Regions from separate parts of the Streptomyces sp. NPDC102279 genome, predicted to be linked through region 1. Evidence: riboswitches for the same ligand, from Rfam matches in the RefSeq annotation. Region 1 holds a riboswitch; the other holds the start of a gene.
The links. Region 1 has a riboswitch for thiamine pyrophosphate ahead of thiO (glycine oxidase ThiO). Riboswitches for the same ligand answer to the same signal wherever they lie in the genome.
Positions count from the first base shown of each region.

Region 2: linked by a shared signal. The riboswitch ahead of thiC (phosphomethylpyrimidine synthase ThiC) and the one ahead of thiO (glycine oxidase ThiO) in region 1 are both predicted to bind thiamine pyrophosphate.

Region 1 is NZ_JBIWLU010000012.1:106,955-114,366, reverse strand. Features, by position in the region: gene ACIRQH_RS29495 (phytoene desaturase family protein) at 1-125, shown strand, start outside; gene ACIRQH_RS29490 (hypothetical protein) at 184-1,170, opposite strand; gene metF (methylenetetrahydrofolate reductase [NAD(P)H]) at 1,226-2,149, opposite strand; gene thiE (thiamine phosphate synthase) at 2,370-3,029, opposite strand; gene ACIRQH_RS29475 (Rv2175c family DNA-binding protein) at 3,124-3,495, opposite strand; gene ACIRQH_RS29470 (NAD(P)/FAD-dependent oxidoreductase) at 3,573-4,805, opposite strand; gene ACIRQH_RS29465 (hypothetical protein) at 4,838-5,215, opposite strand; TPP riboswitch at 5,268-5,381, shown strand; gene thiO (glycine oxidase ThiO) at 5,379-6,545, shown strand; gene thiS (sulfur carrier protein ThiS) at 6,542-6,742, shown strand; gene ACIRQH_RS29450 (thiazole synthase) at 6,747-7,412, shown strand, end outside.
Region 2 is NZ_JBIWLU010000003.1:172,829-180,240, reverse strand. Features, by position in the region: gene ACIRQH_RS07590 (YibE/F family protein) at 24-1,649, opposite strand; TPP riboswitch at 1,721-1,877, shown strand; gene thiC (phosphomethylpyrimidine synthase ThiC) at 1,870-3,690, shown strand; gene ACIRQH_RS07580 (VOC family protein) at 3,779-4,174, opposite strand; gene ACIRQH_RS07575 (DUF1801 domain-containing protein) at 4,171-4,533, opposite strand; gene ACIRQH_RS07570 (LysR family transcriptional regulator) at 4,716-5,603, shown strand; gene ACIRQH_RS07565 (VWA domain-containing protein) at 5,749-7,281, shown strand; gene ACIRQH_RS07560 (hypothetical protein) at 7,409-7,412, opposite strand, start outside.

The sequences.
Region 1 (7,412 bases):
TGCCGGGGCTGTTCACGGCCGGGGGCTGGGCGCATCCCGGCGGCGGTCTGCCGCACGCGGGCATGTCGGGCGCCCTGGTGGCGGGACTGATCGTGGAAGGACCCGACTTCCAGGGCTCGCGGTGACCGGAGCCGCGGCGACGCGTCTCAGCGCCGGTGCGGACCCTCGTGCGCGGGGCGCCGGTCAGTACCGGTACTGCTCGTCGTACCCGGTGTTGCCGTTGCCGCCGCCGTTCCCCTGGTAGGGGTACTGCTGCTGCTCGGGCGGGAGTTCGCCGCCGTAGGACTCGTCGGTGTTGCGCTGCTGCGGCACCCAGACACCACCGGCCGGGGTCTCGCCGCCGTACGTGCCGTTGCCGTACTGGTCCTGGCCGTAGCCCTGCTGCGTGTACTGCTGCTGGTCGCCGTAACCCGTGGTGTCGTACGAGGCGCCGGTGTACGTCTGCGTGCCGATGTACGGGTCGGAGTAGGCGGCGTACTGCTGCTGGCCGTTGTCGTAGCCGTACTGCTGCTGGTCGTAGCCGGTGTAGCCGTCGTACGCGTAGGCCTGCTGGTCCTGGGACTGGGCCGTCGCCGCGTACGCCTGCTGGTCCTGGGACGCGCCGGTGTAGGACTGGTCGGTGGCCGCCGCGTAGGCGTTGGCGTCGTACACGCCGTAGGAGCCGGTGTCCTCGGGGAGGGGCTGCGGCGCGTAGACCGCGGTGGCCTCGGCGGCCGTGGGCTCGCCGGCACCCGGGGGCATGAACCGGTCGGACTGGGCGGGCGCGAAGACGTCGTCCTCGCCGGGGTACGGGTCCTCGTTGCCGTAGGACGCCCCGCCGGTCGATTCGAGGTCGGAGACCTCGGGCGACGCGTCGGGGAGCTCCGGCTCGCCGCGGCGGCGCTTGCTGGGCTTGGCCGGCTTCTCGGCCGCGGAGCGGCCGTTGATGGCCCAGCCCTGCGCGAAGCCCTTGCGGAAGGACAGCGTCACGTACGTCTGGCCGACGGTGAACGCGATCGCGCCCAGGCCGATGACCACGACGGAGTGCATCAGGACGCCGAGGACGACACCGAGGAAGCCGACGAAGGCGAGCAGCCGGAACCGCAGGCGCGCCTTGTACTGCAACAGCACCTCGCCGAGCAGCCACAGCGCGACGATGCCGAATGCAAGATAGAGGACCGTCAAGCCCATGTACGCCCCTCTCCCAGTGGCCGCACGCAGTCTGTCGTACGCGGGTGCGACCGGTCTAGGCCTGCTGTGGGTGGTGCAGGCCCAGATTCTCGTAGATTTCCAGCGTCGCCGTGGAGTTGTTCAGCGTGATGAAGTGAAGTCCGGGGACTCCCTCGGCCAACAGCCTCGCACAGAACTCCGTCGCGAACTCGATGCCAATGGAGCGTACAGCCGCCGGATCGTCTTTGACTGTGAGGATCCGCTCTTTCAGGACGTCCGGGAAGGAGGCGTTCGAAAGCTTCGGAAGCCGCTCCAGCATCCGCACGCTCGTCACCGGCATGATCTCGGGGATGACCGGAGTCTCACAGCCGGCCTCGGCCACACGGTCACGCAGCCGCAGGTAGGACTCCGGCTGGAAGAACATCTGGGTGATCGCGTAGTCGGCGCCGGCGCGGCACTTGTCGACGAAGTGGGAGACGTCCAGGTCCCATTCCGTGGACCGCGGGTGCATCTCGGGGAAGGCCGCCACACCGACGCAGAAATCGCCCGACTCCTTGATGAGACGCACGAGTTCGGCGGCGTAGGTCAGACCCTTGGGGTGCGGCACCCAGTCGCCCATGGGGTCGCCCGGCGGGTCGCCGCGCACGGCCAGCATGTTGCGGATACCGGCGTCCGCGTACTGCCCGATGATGTTGCGCAGTTCCGCGACCGAGTGGTTGACGGCGGTCAGGTGGGCTACCGGGGTGAGCGTCGTGTCGAGCACGATCTGCTCGGTCTCCTTGACCGTGCCGGCCCGGGTGGAGCCGCCGGCCCCGTAGGTCACCGAGACGAAGTCGGGCGCCACCGCCTCGACCCGTCGCAGGGCGTTCCACAGGTTCCGCTCACCCTTCGGGGTCTTGGGCGCGGAGAACTCGAACGAGCACGTCTGTTTGCCGGTCGCGAGCATGTCGCGCACGGTGCGTGCGCGATCAGTCCTGGTGGAAGCAGATCCAAGGGCCATACTCGCAGGTTAGCCAGAGGGTGCCCCTTCCCCCACCGAACCGATGAGATTTGTCCCATCTGCCGGTTTCTTGTCCACCCCTCGGACAAAGGCCTGGTCTCGGCCCGCGGGCCCGTCCGTCCTCGGCCGCGGAGCCCTCGGGACTCGCTCCCGGCCGCGCTCCGGGCGTTCATCCCGGACGCGGGTCCCGCGGAGCCGGGGGCTCCCTCGCCCGGCGGTCCTACGCCTCGCGCAGCCGCTTCGCGAACTCGGCGGCGGCCGCTCCCGGGGCGTCCGCCTCGGTGATCGCCCGGACGACGACGACGCGGCGGGCGCCCGCTTCGAGCACCTCGTCGAGGCGGCCGAGGTCGATGCCGCCGATCGCGAACCAGGGGCGGTCGGTCACCAGGGCGGCGGTGTGCCGGACCAGGTCGAGACCGGGTGCGTGCCGGCCGGGCTTGGTGGGGGTGGGCCAGCAGGGGCCGGTGCAGAAGTAGTCCACGCCGTCCTGGCCGGCGGCGGCCTCGGCCTCCGGGCCCGCGTGCGTCGAGCGGCCGATCAGCACGTCGTCGCCGAGGATGGCGCGGGCCGCGGGAACCGGCAGGTCGCCCTGGCCCAGGTGCAGCACGTCGGCGCCGACGGCGTGGGCCACGTCGGCCCGGTCGTTGACCGCGAGGAGCTTGCCGTGGCGGGCACACGCGTCCGCGAGGACCCGGAGGTGCTCCAGCTCCTCCGCAGCCTCCATGCCCTTGTCGCGCAGCTGCACGATGTCGACCCCGCTCGCCAGGACCGCGTCGAGGAACTCGGCGAGGTCTCCCTGGCGCCTGCGGGCGTCGGTGCAGAGGTAGACGCGGGCGTCGGCGAGCCGGGCGCGGGCGGAAGTGGCGGCTGCTGCGGGCATGCGTGGGACCCCCCTTGGTCGGTGCGCGGGGAGCCTCGGCGGCCGGGTTCGTCCCGGCCGCCGCGCTCCCCGCGCCGGACTGTCTCGTTTCAGGTCAGACGGCGAGCGCCTGGGCGCGGCGCTTCACCTCCGTGCCGCGATTCTCGCTCAGAGCCTGCGCGGGGGTACCGGGCAGGGTCGCGTCGGGGGTGAAGAGCCATTCGAGGGCCTCTTCGTCGGAGAAGCCGTCGTCCCTCAGGAGCGTCAGGGTGCCGGACAGGCCCTTGACGACCTTCTGCTCGTTCCCGTCGATGAAGGCGGCGGGAATGTGCAGCGCGCGGTTCTCACCACGGCGTACGGCGATCAGCTGGCCGTCCTTGACCAGCTGCCGGACGCGGGTCACCTCGACGCCGAATTGTTCGGCGATGTCGGGGAGGGTGAGCCAGGCGGGGACGAGAGCATCGATCTTTGCGTCAATCTCGGTCACGGGACAAGCCTGCCATCCCGGACCGACAGTCGGAAGCCGAGGGCGTCCGACCTGGGGTGACGGAGGGGGCCCGACCCCTAGAGCGTGGCGGTCTTCAGCGGCCTCGACGGGTCCGCGAGCAGCAGCGGGTCCATGCGGACACCCGCCTCGATGAGCCGGCGGCCCTGCGCTAGATCCCTCGGGCGGCCCACCGCCAGGAGAGCGACCAGGCGTGTCTCGCGGAGCCAGCACACCGACCAGGAGGCTCCCGAGGAGTCGCCGCGCCACACCAGGGTGTCGGCCGGCGTGTGGTGGCCGACGTACTGCACGAAGCGGCCGAACTGCTCGGACCAGAAGTACGGCACCGGGTCGTAGGCGGCGGGCGTCTCGCCGACGATGTTCGCGGCGACCGTGCGGGGCCCCTGCAGCGCGTTGTCCCAGTGGTGGACGAGAAGGCGGTCCTCGTAGCGCCCCGACGGGAAGGAGGCGCAGTCCCCGACGGCGTAGACGTCCGGCAGCGAGGAGCGCAGGTGGTTGTCGGCGAGGATCTCGCGGTCGGCGCCGAGCGCGATGCCGGAGGCGGCGATCCACCCCGTCGCGGGCCGCGCCCCGATGCCGACGACCACGGCGCCCGCGGGCACCCGGGAGCCGTCGTCCAGGACCACGGCCCCGGGCTCGACGCGCTCCACGCGCGTGTGCGTGCGCAGCGTGGCGCCGCTGTCGGCGTACCAGCCGGCCATCGGCGCGGCCACCTCGGCGGGCAGCGCGGCGGCGAGCGGCCGGTCGGCGGCCTCGACGACCGTCACCGCGCAGCCCGCCTCGCGCGCGGCGGTGGCGAACTCGGCGCCGATCCAGCCGGCGCCGACGACCACGATGTCGTGCTGCTGGAGCAGGACGGGCCGCAGCCGGTCGGCGTCGTCCAGCGTGCGCAGCAGGTGCACCCCCGGCACGCCCTCGGCGCCGGGCAGCCGGATCGGTTCGGCTCCGGTGGCGACGACGAGGACGTCGTACGGGACGGGTCCGCCGGCCGTGTCGAGCTCGTGGTCCCCGGCGCGCACGCCGACCGCCTCCAGGCCGAGCCGCAGGTCGATGTCCAGGGCCTCGAAGTCGACGTCGAAGGCGGAGCCCTCGGCCTTGCCGAGCAGGACGGCCTTGGACAGCGGTGGCCGGTCGTACGGCTGATGCGCCTCCGCACCGATCAGCGTGACGGTGCCCGTGAAGCCCTGCTCGCGCAGGGCGACCGCCGTCTGCACCCCGGCCATGCCCGCGCCCACCACGACGACCCGCCGTGCCGTGGACCCCTGCGCCTTCGCCTGCGTCTGCTCGCTCACCTGGTCACCATAGACACCTGACAATTCGTCAGTCAGCGGACGTGCGCGGTGATCTGCTGCACAGGGGCCGTCTCCCGCACCTCGTCGACCACGCTGGTGCCCGAGCCGGCCTGCGACTCCCATGCCCAGGTCTCCTCCAGCCGCACCCGGCCGTCGGACAGTTCGGTCACCAGGGACACGCAGTGCCCGGACGAGGTGGTGCCGTCGGTCTTGAGCTGGACGTAACGGAAGTCGAGGCGGTCGCCCTCGCGCGTCCCGACGAGGTGTCCGCGGACGACGTCGCCGCCCGCGTAGTCGGCCCAGACCGTGCCGTCCGCCTCGCGGTAGGCGAACCGGGTGCGGGTACCGACCTGACCCGGCGCCTGGTCGGTGACCGGGGCGAGGACGAGGCCGTCGAGCGAGCGTGCCATGGGCGGAGGCTCCCTTACCGAGTCCGTGGAGGGCGGGCTAGGGTGGCCACCGTAAAGCACTCGCGGGAGCCCGTACGCAACGGGCTGAGAGGGAGGCTGGAGCGGCCTCCGACCGTACGAACCTGATCCGGGTCATGCCGGCGAAGGGAGGGGCTGGACGCCCATGTCGCCTGCACGTTCGTCCGACGTCCTCGTCATCGGGGGCGGGATCATCGGTCTCGTCACGGCCTGGCGGGCCGCACAGCGCGGGTTCACCACCGCGCTCGTCGACCCCGAGCCGGGTGGCGGGGCCGCGCAGGTCGCGGCCGGGATGCTCGCGGCCGTCACCGAGCTGCACTACGGCGAGGAGACCCTGCTCGGCCTCAACCTCGCCTCCGCGCGCCGCTATCCGGACTTCGTGGCCGAACTCACCGAGGCGAGCGGCCAGGACCTGGGCTATCGCCGGTGCGGCACGCTGGCCGTCGCTCTGGACGCCGACGACCGCGCCCACCTGCGGGAACTGCACGCGCTGCAGAGCCGTTCGGGCCTCGAGTCGGAGTGGCTGACCGGTCGTGAGTGCCGCCGTCTCGAACCGATGCTCGCGCCGGGGGTGCGCGGCGGCCTGCGGGTCGACGGCGATCACCAGATCGACCCGCGACGCCTCGCGGCCGCCCTGGTCACGGCCTGCGAGCGGGCCGGGGTGAGCGTCCACCGGACCTGGGCGGAGCGGCTGACCGTCGTCCGTGACCGGGCCGCCGGAGTGGTCACCTCGGAGGGCACCGCACTCGGCGCGGGCCAGGTGGTGCTGGCCGGGGGCAGTCTCAGCGGGCAGCTGGCCGGTGTCCCCGACGACGTCCTGCCGCCGGTGCGCCCGGTGAAGGGGCAGGTGCTGCGGCTGACCGTGCCGCAGCGGTACGCGCCGTTCCTGAACCGCACCGTGCGGGCCGTGGTGCGCGGCGGCCACCTGTACCTGGTGCCGCGCGAGAACGGCGAACTCGTGGTGGGCGCGACCAGCGAGGAGCTCGGCTGGGACACCACGGTGACGGCGGGCGGCGTGTACGAGCTGCTGCGCGACGCCCACGAACTGGTGCCCGGCATCACCGAGCTGCCGCTCACCGAGACCCGCGCGGGCCTGCGCCCCGGCTCACCCGACAACGCGCCGCTGCTCGGCCCGACCGCGCTGGACGGGCTGCTGCTGGCCACCGGGCACTTCCGCAACGGCGTGCTCCTCACGCCGGTCACCGGTGACGCCATGGCGCACGTCCTGACCACCGGCGAACTCCCCGACGAAGCCCGGCCCTTCAGCCCGCGGCGCTTCGGCGCCACCGCCCTCACGGAGCAGCCCGCATGAACATCGTCGTCAACGGAGAGCGGCAGCGGATCGCCGCCGGGACCGCTCTCGACACACTCGTCGCCGCCCTCACCCCGGCACCGTCGGGGGTGGCCGCCGCCCTGAACGAGACCGTCGTCCCGCGCGGGCAGTGGTCGTCCACCTCGCTGGCCGAGGGCGACCGCGTCGAGGTCCTCACCGCCGTTCAAGGAGGCTGACCCAATGGCCGACGACCCCTTCGTCCTCGGGGGGACCACCTACGCCTCCCGGCTGATCATGGGCACGGGCGGGGCGCCCAGCCTCGACGTCCTGGAGCGCTCCCTCGTGGCGTCCGGCACGGAGCTGACGACGGTCGCGATGCGGCGGGTGAACGCGTCCGTGCACGGCTCGGTCCTGTCGGTGCTCGACCGCCTCGGCATCCGGGTCCTGCCGAACACGGCCGGCTGCTACACCGCGGGCGAGGCCGTTCTGACGGCCCGTCTCGCGCGCGAGGCGCTCGGCACCGACCTGGTCAAGCTGGAGGTCATCGCCGACGAGCGCACCCTGCTGCCCGATCCGGTGGAGCTGCTGGACGCGGCGGAGACATTGGTCGACGACGGCTTCACGGTGCTGCCGTACACGAACGACGACCCGGTCCTCGCGCGCAAGCTGGAGGACGTCGGCTGCGCCGCGGTCATGCCGCTCGGCTCGCCCATCGGGTCCGGGCTCGGCATCCGCAACCCGCACAACTTCCAGCTCATCGTCGAGCGCGCGGGCGTGCCGGTGATCCTGGACGCCGGGGCCGGTACGGCGTCGGACGCGGCGCTCGCGATGGAGCTGGGCTGCGCGGGGGTGATGCTCGCCTCGGCGGTGACCCGCGCGCAGGAGCCGGTGCTGATGGCGGAGGCC
Region 2 (7,412 bases), on a different contig from region 1:
TACACGCGTCCGTCAACGGCGGTTCAGTGCTTGCGGCGGCGGCCCTTCCCGCTCCTCGCCGGCATCCTGGCGCCCGCGGGTTCCACCGAGACGGCCGGGCCTGCCTCACGGTCGGCGGCGACCACCAGAGCGGCCAGCGCGGTCGTCACCGGCACCGCGGCGACCAGGCCGATCGATCCGACCAGCGTGCGCACGATCTCCTCGGCGACCAACTCGCTGTTGGCGACGGTGCCCACGCTGCTCTGCGCGATCGAGAAGAGCAGCAGCAGCGGCAACGCGGCGCCCGCGTATGCCAGGACGAGCGTGTTGACCACGGACGCGATGTGGTCGCGGCCGATCCGGATGCCCGCCCGATACAGGCCGCGCCAGCCCATCGTGGGATTCGCCTCGTGCAGTTCCCAGATCGCCGACGTCTGTGTCACCGTCACGTCGTCGAGCACACCGAGCGAGCCGATGATGACTCCGGCCAGCAGCAGACCGCTCATGTCGATCGACGGGTACAGGCCGTGGATCAGGCCGGTGTTGTCGTCCGTGTTGCCGGTCAGGACGGCCCAGTCGATGAAGACCGAGCCCAGGATGCCGATCAGCAACAGGGACAGCAGGGTGCCGACCACCGCCACGGATGTTCGGGCCGATAGTCCGTGGCACATGTAGAGCGCGATCAGCATGATCGCGCTGGACCCGACGACCGCCACGATCAGAGGGTTCGACCCCTGCAGGATCGCGGGCAGGATGAAGAAGTTCAGGATCATGAAGCTGATGGCCAGGGCGATCAGCGCCATGACGCCGCGCATCCGGCCCACCACCACGACGACCACGGCGAACAGGCCCGCCAGCAGGGTCAGGGGCAGCTTCCGGTTCGCGTCCGTCACCGAGTACTGCAGGTCCTTGGGGGCCGAGGGCTCGTACGCGACGATGACTTTCTCGCCCTGGTGCAACTGCCGTGACTGGTCCGGCTGGACGATCTCCGTGAACGTACGGCCCTTGTCCTTGCCGGTGTCGATGCGGATGGTCGCCCGCTTGCACTCACCCGTCGCCTGCTGCTGTGCGGAGGAGCCCTCGGCCGTGGAGGTGTCGCCGGTCGGCGTCTCCCCCGAGGCGTTGACGGACTTGCAGTCCACCTGGACGATCTTCGTGACCGTCGCGTTCTGGGTCTGCCGGTCGAAGCCGACACCGGTGCGTTCGTGAGCCGGTGCGCCACCGGGCCACAGCACCACGAGACCCACGGCGACCGCGGCCGCGAAGGGGATCAGCACCGCGGCGATGACCTTGCGCAGATGCTTCGACACAGGCGCCGCAGGGCCGTGGTTGTGGCTGTGCGAGTGCCCGTGTCCACCGCCGGGGCCTGGTACGTGCCCGCCGCCCGGTCCGTGACCGTCACCCGGACCCGGTTCACCAACTGACCCTCGGCCGTGGCCGTCACCGGGACCCTGCCCTTGGAGGTCACCGTGACCGGGGCCGGCGTCTCCGCTGCCCGGTCTCGGACCGGGACCGTTTCCGGGTCCGGAACGGTGCCCGTATCCCTGGCCATCGGCCGGCCCAGGTCCGTGCCCACGACCGTTGCCGGGACCACGTCCGCGGCCGTCGTCCGAGCCCGGACGGCGCGGTGGCTCGGGCGGTGGGAACGAGGGCTGCTGGGTCGTGGTCACCGACCGATCATCCCAAGAACGGCAAGGGCCCCCTGTTCACCGCGCCAGATATGACGCTAGCGTGGAGTCACCTTTGCACACGCGGGAGCTCGGAGCACCGGGCTGAGAGGGCGCTGACCTCCGTCTTCGCGATGTTTCACATGAAACATCGGCGAACGGAAGCCGCTGCGTCGACCGCCGAACCTGTTACCGGGTAATGCCGGCGTAGGGAGTAGGTCTCATGACCAACAAGGACGTACGCACGCCTGCCTCCAGCCAGACGGACGGCACTTCTTCGCCGTCTCCGAACGATGAGGCCGAGAAGTCCATCGGCTGGCACAAGGCGTACGTCGGGGGTACGCGCCCCGATCTGCGCGTGCCGGTCCGTCAGGTGCACCTGACCAATGGGCAGTCCGTGACGCTGTACGACACCTCCGGCCCGTACACCGATCCGAGCATCGATACGGATGTGCGCCGGGGGCTGGCGCCGCTGCGGGAGAACTGGATCATCGCTCGCGGTGACACCGAGGAGTACGCGGGTCGTCCCGTCCGTCCGGAGGACGACGGGATCAAGCACACATCACCGCGCGGCGGTCTGCGCAATCTCGACGCGGTCTTCCCGGGCCGGCCGCGTCAGCCCCGACGGGGACGTTCCGGGCAGGCGGTCACGCAACTCGCGTACGCCCGCCGCGGCGAGATCACCCCCGAGATGGAGTTCGTCGCCGTCCGCGAGAACGTCGAGCCCGAGGTCGTGCGTGAGGAGATCGCCGCCGGCCGGGCGGTAATGCCCGTGAACGTCAACCATCCCGAGATCGAGCCGATGATCATCGGCAAGCGGTTCCTGGTGAAGGTGAACGCCAACATCGGCAACTCCGCCGTCACTTCCTCCATCGAGGAGGAGGTCGAGAAGATGACCTGGGCGACCCACTGGGGCGCCGATACTGTCATGGACCTGTCTACCGGGCGGAACATTCACACCACCCGTGAGTGGGTGCTGCGCAACTCCCCCGTCCCCATCGGAACCGTGCCGCTGTACCAGGCGTTGGAGAAGGTCGACGGCCGTGCCGAGGAACTCACCTGGGAGATCTACAAGGACACGGTCATCGAGCAGGCCGAGCAGGGCGTGGACTACATGACGGTCCACGCAGGCGTCCGCCTGGCGTACGTGCCGCTCACCGCGAACCGCAAGACCGGCATCGTCTCGCGCGGCGGCTCGATCATGGCGGCCTGGTGCCTCGCGCACCACCAGGAGTCCTTCCTGTACGAGAACTTCGAGGAGCTCTGCGAGATCCTCGCCGCGTACGACGTCACCTACTCGCTCGGCGACGGTCTACGGCCCGGCTCCATCGCGGACGCCAACGACGCTGCGCAGTTCGCGGAGTTGAGGACGCTCGGGGAACTCAACACGATCGCGAAGCGTTTTCATGTACAGACGATGATCGAAGGCCCGGGCCATGTCCCGATGCACAAGATCAAGGAGAACATCGACCTTCAGCAGGAGATCTGTGATGAAGCTCCGTTCTATACGCTCGGCCCGCTGACCACCGACGTCGCGCCCGCGTACGACCACATCACCTCCGGCATCGGTGCCGCCATGATCGCCTGGTGGGGCACGGCCATGCTCTGCTACGTGACGCCCAAGGAGCACCTGGGGCTGCCCAACCGTGACGACGTCAAGACCGGCGTCATCACCTACAAGATCGCCGCTCATGCGGCCGATCTCGCCAAGGGCCACCCCCGTGCGCAGGACTGGGACGACGCGCTGTCCGATGCCCGCTTCGAGTTCCGGTGGGAGGACCAGTTCAATCTGGCTCTCGACCCGGACACGGCACGGGAGTTCCACGACGAGACACTGCCGGCCGAGCCCGCCAAGACGGCCCACTTCTGCTCGATGTGCGGACCGAAGTTCTGCTCGATGAAGATCAGCCAGAGCATCAACGAACGGTTCGGCGGCGACAAGTCTGCGGGTGCCTCGGAGGCCGAGATCTCCGAGGGCATGCTCCAGAAGTCCCGGGAGTTCGCGGAGGCGGGCAACCGCGTCTATCTGCCGTTGGCCGACTGACCTGTTCCGCCGGTCGCGGTCCTGGACACCGAACCCCCGGGCCGCGACCGGCGGGCTGTCGATCGGCAGGCGGTCGGGCGCCGGCGGGTCATGCCGTGGTGTCCTGCGGATACCAGCGCAGTTCCACGGTGTTGCCGTCCGGGTCGCGGACGTAGAGCGAGGTTGCCGTACCCCGAGCGCCGAAGCGCGGGACGGGTCCGTCGAGGACGGTGAAGGTGTCGGATGCGACCACCTCGTCCCAGTCCAGCGGTTCCACCGTGAGACAGATGTGGTCGACGTTCGACTCCCCTCGGGCGCCGGCGACCAGGTCGATGATGGTCTCCTCGGTGACCCGCACCGACGGGAACGGGGCCTGACCGACGCGCCACTCGGCGACGCGGACCGGTTCCAGGCCGAGGAGACCGATGTAGAAGTCCAGGGACCGTTCGACGTCCTCGACGGTGAGGACCAGGTGGTCGAAGGCCGTCACACGCACGGGGCTCATGACGTCTCCAGCGCCACGGCGAGGCGGAGCCACTCGGTGAACAGTGCCGGGTCGACCTCGTCGACACGGCTGAGCTTCACGGAGGCCATCCGGCGGGACCCGGCCACCAGCCGGCCCGAGGGGTCGGCCACGTCCTGACCGCGCCAGAGACCGAAGGTGATGTAGGTCGTATAGCCCTTGAGCAGGCAGACCGGGGTCCGGCCGGGTCTGTCGCCGAGGCTCCAGGTGGGGTGTCCGTGCCACAGGGCACCGGATGCTTCGGGGAGGGCGCAGTCGATGACGGGGCGGACCTTCTCGGCGATCTCGCGCAGCGGACCGTCGAGGTTGTCCATGTAGGAGGTGATCTCCGAGGCAGTCATGTGGTTCCCGTTCAGGAGATAGGGCCCCAGGAGGGGGCTCGGATGAAAGGTGAGGAGACGAGGACCTGGCCGGGGTGTCCCGAAAGGCCGTGGCGACGCCTTCTACGATCCGCCGTACGGCGACTGCCATCAAGGCAGGATCGGCGCACGACCGTTGAGCCAGATTTAACGCCGGAGGAATCGTGCTGGAGCGGCTGGAGATCGAGACCTTCCTGGCGCTGGCCGAGGAGCTGCACTTCGGCCGCACCGCCGAGCGCTTGCTGATCACGACCGGACGTGTCAGCCAGGTGATCAAGAAAATCGAGCGTCAGGTGGGCGGCGCGCTGTTCGAACGTAACAGCCGCTCGGTCCGGCTCACCCCGATCGGACGCCGCCTGGCCGACGACCTGGTGCCCTTGGTCGCCGCGATGGACGAGGCGCTGCGACGGGCAAGGGACGCCAGCCGTGGGGTCACAGGGGAGTTGCGGGTGGCCTTCCTCGGTGAGTGGACGGCACCCGCACTGCTCAGAGCGGTCGCCCTGTTCGGGGAGCGGCACCCGGACTGTCGGGTCGATGTGCGGGAGGTCCAGCTGGCCACCTCACGCGCAAGCCTGGTGGACGGTTCGATCGACCTCCTGCTCGCGTCGTACCCCTTCGACGGGATGGCGTGCGGTCCCGCGCTGCTGCGGGAGGGACGGGTGCTCGCCGTGGCGGCCGGTCATCCGCTCGCCGGCGAGGAGGGCGTGTCCGTCGAAGTGCTCGCTGAGTATCCCGTGGTCCAGTACCCGCACGTGACCTCGGCGGGGTTCAAGCGGGACCGTACGCCGGACCGGACTCCGTCGGGCAGACCCGTTCCGAAGGGGCCGGTCGGCGAGTCGTTCTCGGAGATGCTGACCCTCGTCGCGATGGGCCGGGGCGTTCTGCCGGTCGGGGAGCACTCCCGGCAGTACTACCCGCGGCCCGATGTCACCTACGTGCCCCTGCTCGACGCGCCGCCGATCGAGAGGGGGCTGATCTGGAGGGAGGCCAACGCCACCGAGCGGCTGCGCGCGTTCGTACGGGCGGCGACGGACGCGACCACGTCACTCTGAGCTGAGCCGAGCCGATACCGAGGGGCCGAGCCCGGGAGCCGGCGCCGCTGCCCCGGGCGGGGAGAAGGGCCGGCGGATGGAGGCGCGTGCGCCCGGTTGTGTATCGGGCGGGCCCGATGCCCGCTTCTCTGGGCAGACTGGGCGTATGACAGCGACATCGATGAGCAAGGGCGGCAACCTTCCTGTCGCCGTCGAGGCGGTGCAGGTCGAGCTCGGGTGGTCCGGGGCTTCCGGCGCGCCGGACGCCGATGCCTCGGCGCTGCTGCTCCGTGCCGACGGGCGGGTGAGGGACGACGGTGACTTCGTTTTCTACAACCAGCCTCAGCACGCCTCGGGTGCCGTGCGTCATCTGGGGAAGCGACGGGACGGCGGCGCGACGACGGACACTCTCGGAGTGGATCTGGCGGCCTTGGCGCCGGAGATCGAGCGGGTCGTGCTCGGCGCGTCGGCGGATGGGGGCACCTTCGGCCAGTTGTCCGGTCTGCGGCTGCGGTTGCTCGACGCCGGGACGGGCCGGGAGCTGGCGCTGTTCGAGATGGAGGCCACGACGGAGACGGCGTTCATCGGTGGCGAGCTGTACCGGCGGGCCGGTCAGTGGAAGTTCCGCGCGGTGGGACAGGGGTACGCGTCCGGACTCGCGGGCCTGGCCTCCGATTTCGGGATCAGTGTGGACGAGGAATCGGATGCCGCGGGGGCGGCGGCGCCCGCGCCCACCTCCGTGTTCCCGTCCGCACCCGCTGCCCCGGCACCTCCGCCGGCCGCCGCGACGTGGCCCGCACCGACAGCACCGACAGCACCGGCCGCCCCCGCTGCGCCCGCCGCCTCGCCGTATGCGAGCGCTCCGCCGCCGTCCGCCCCTCCCGTACCGCCCCGGTCGCCGGTGGCCCCTGCCCCGGCCGCCGCCTCCGCTCCGCGTCTGGTCAAGGGCGAGGAGCGGTTGCCGGTGGACATGCGCAAGCGGCTTTCCCTGCGTAAGGAACAGGTGGCGGTCAGCCTGCGCAAGCATGGAGCGGAGGGAGTGACGGCGCGCGTCATCCTGGTTCTGGATGCCTCCGGGTCCATGTCCTTCCTGTATTCGAAGGGTGTAGTGGCGGACGTCGTGGAGCGGATGGCCGCGGTGGCCGCGCAGCTCGACGACGACGGTGAGATGCAGGCATGGACGTTCGCCTCGAACCCGGCCCGGCTGCCGGACCTCGCGCTGGGGGAGCTTCCGCAGTGGTTGGAGCGTCATGTCCGGGTCGGTGAACTGACGCTGTTCCGGCGGAAGAAGCCGCGTAAGGGCCTGCTGCCGGGCCAGGTGGACATGCGAGCGGTGGGGATCCAGAACGAGGAGCAGAAGGTGATCGCGGAGGTGCGGACGTATGTCCGTGAGCACCCGGCCGCCGCACCGACGCTGGTGCTCTTCTTCTCCGACGGAGGCGTCTACCGCAACAAGGAGATCGAGACCGAGCTGCGGGAGGCGGTGGACGAACCGGTCTTCTGGCAATTCGTGGGTCTGGGGCGTTCCAACTACGGCGTGCTGGAGCGGTTCGACACCCTGCCGGGCCGGCGCGTCGACAACGTGGGCTTCTTCGCCGTCGACGACATCAGCGACCTACCGGATGCGGAACTCTACGACCGGCTGCTGTCCGAGTTCCCGTCGTGGATGCGCGAGGCCCGGCGGCTGGGCATCGTCTGAGACCACGACAGGGCGAGTGGGTCGGCCGGAGGACCGGCCGTCACCCGACCCGAGGCAGCCCTACGGGCCCACGCGCCTGCGCGGGCCCCCTTCTCCCGTGGTCCCCCCGGCCGTCGGCCGTCCGGGGTCAC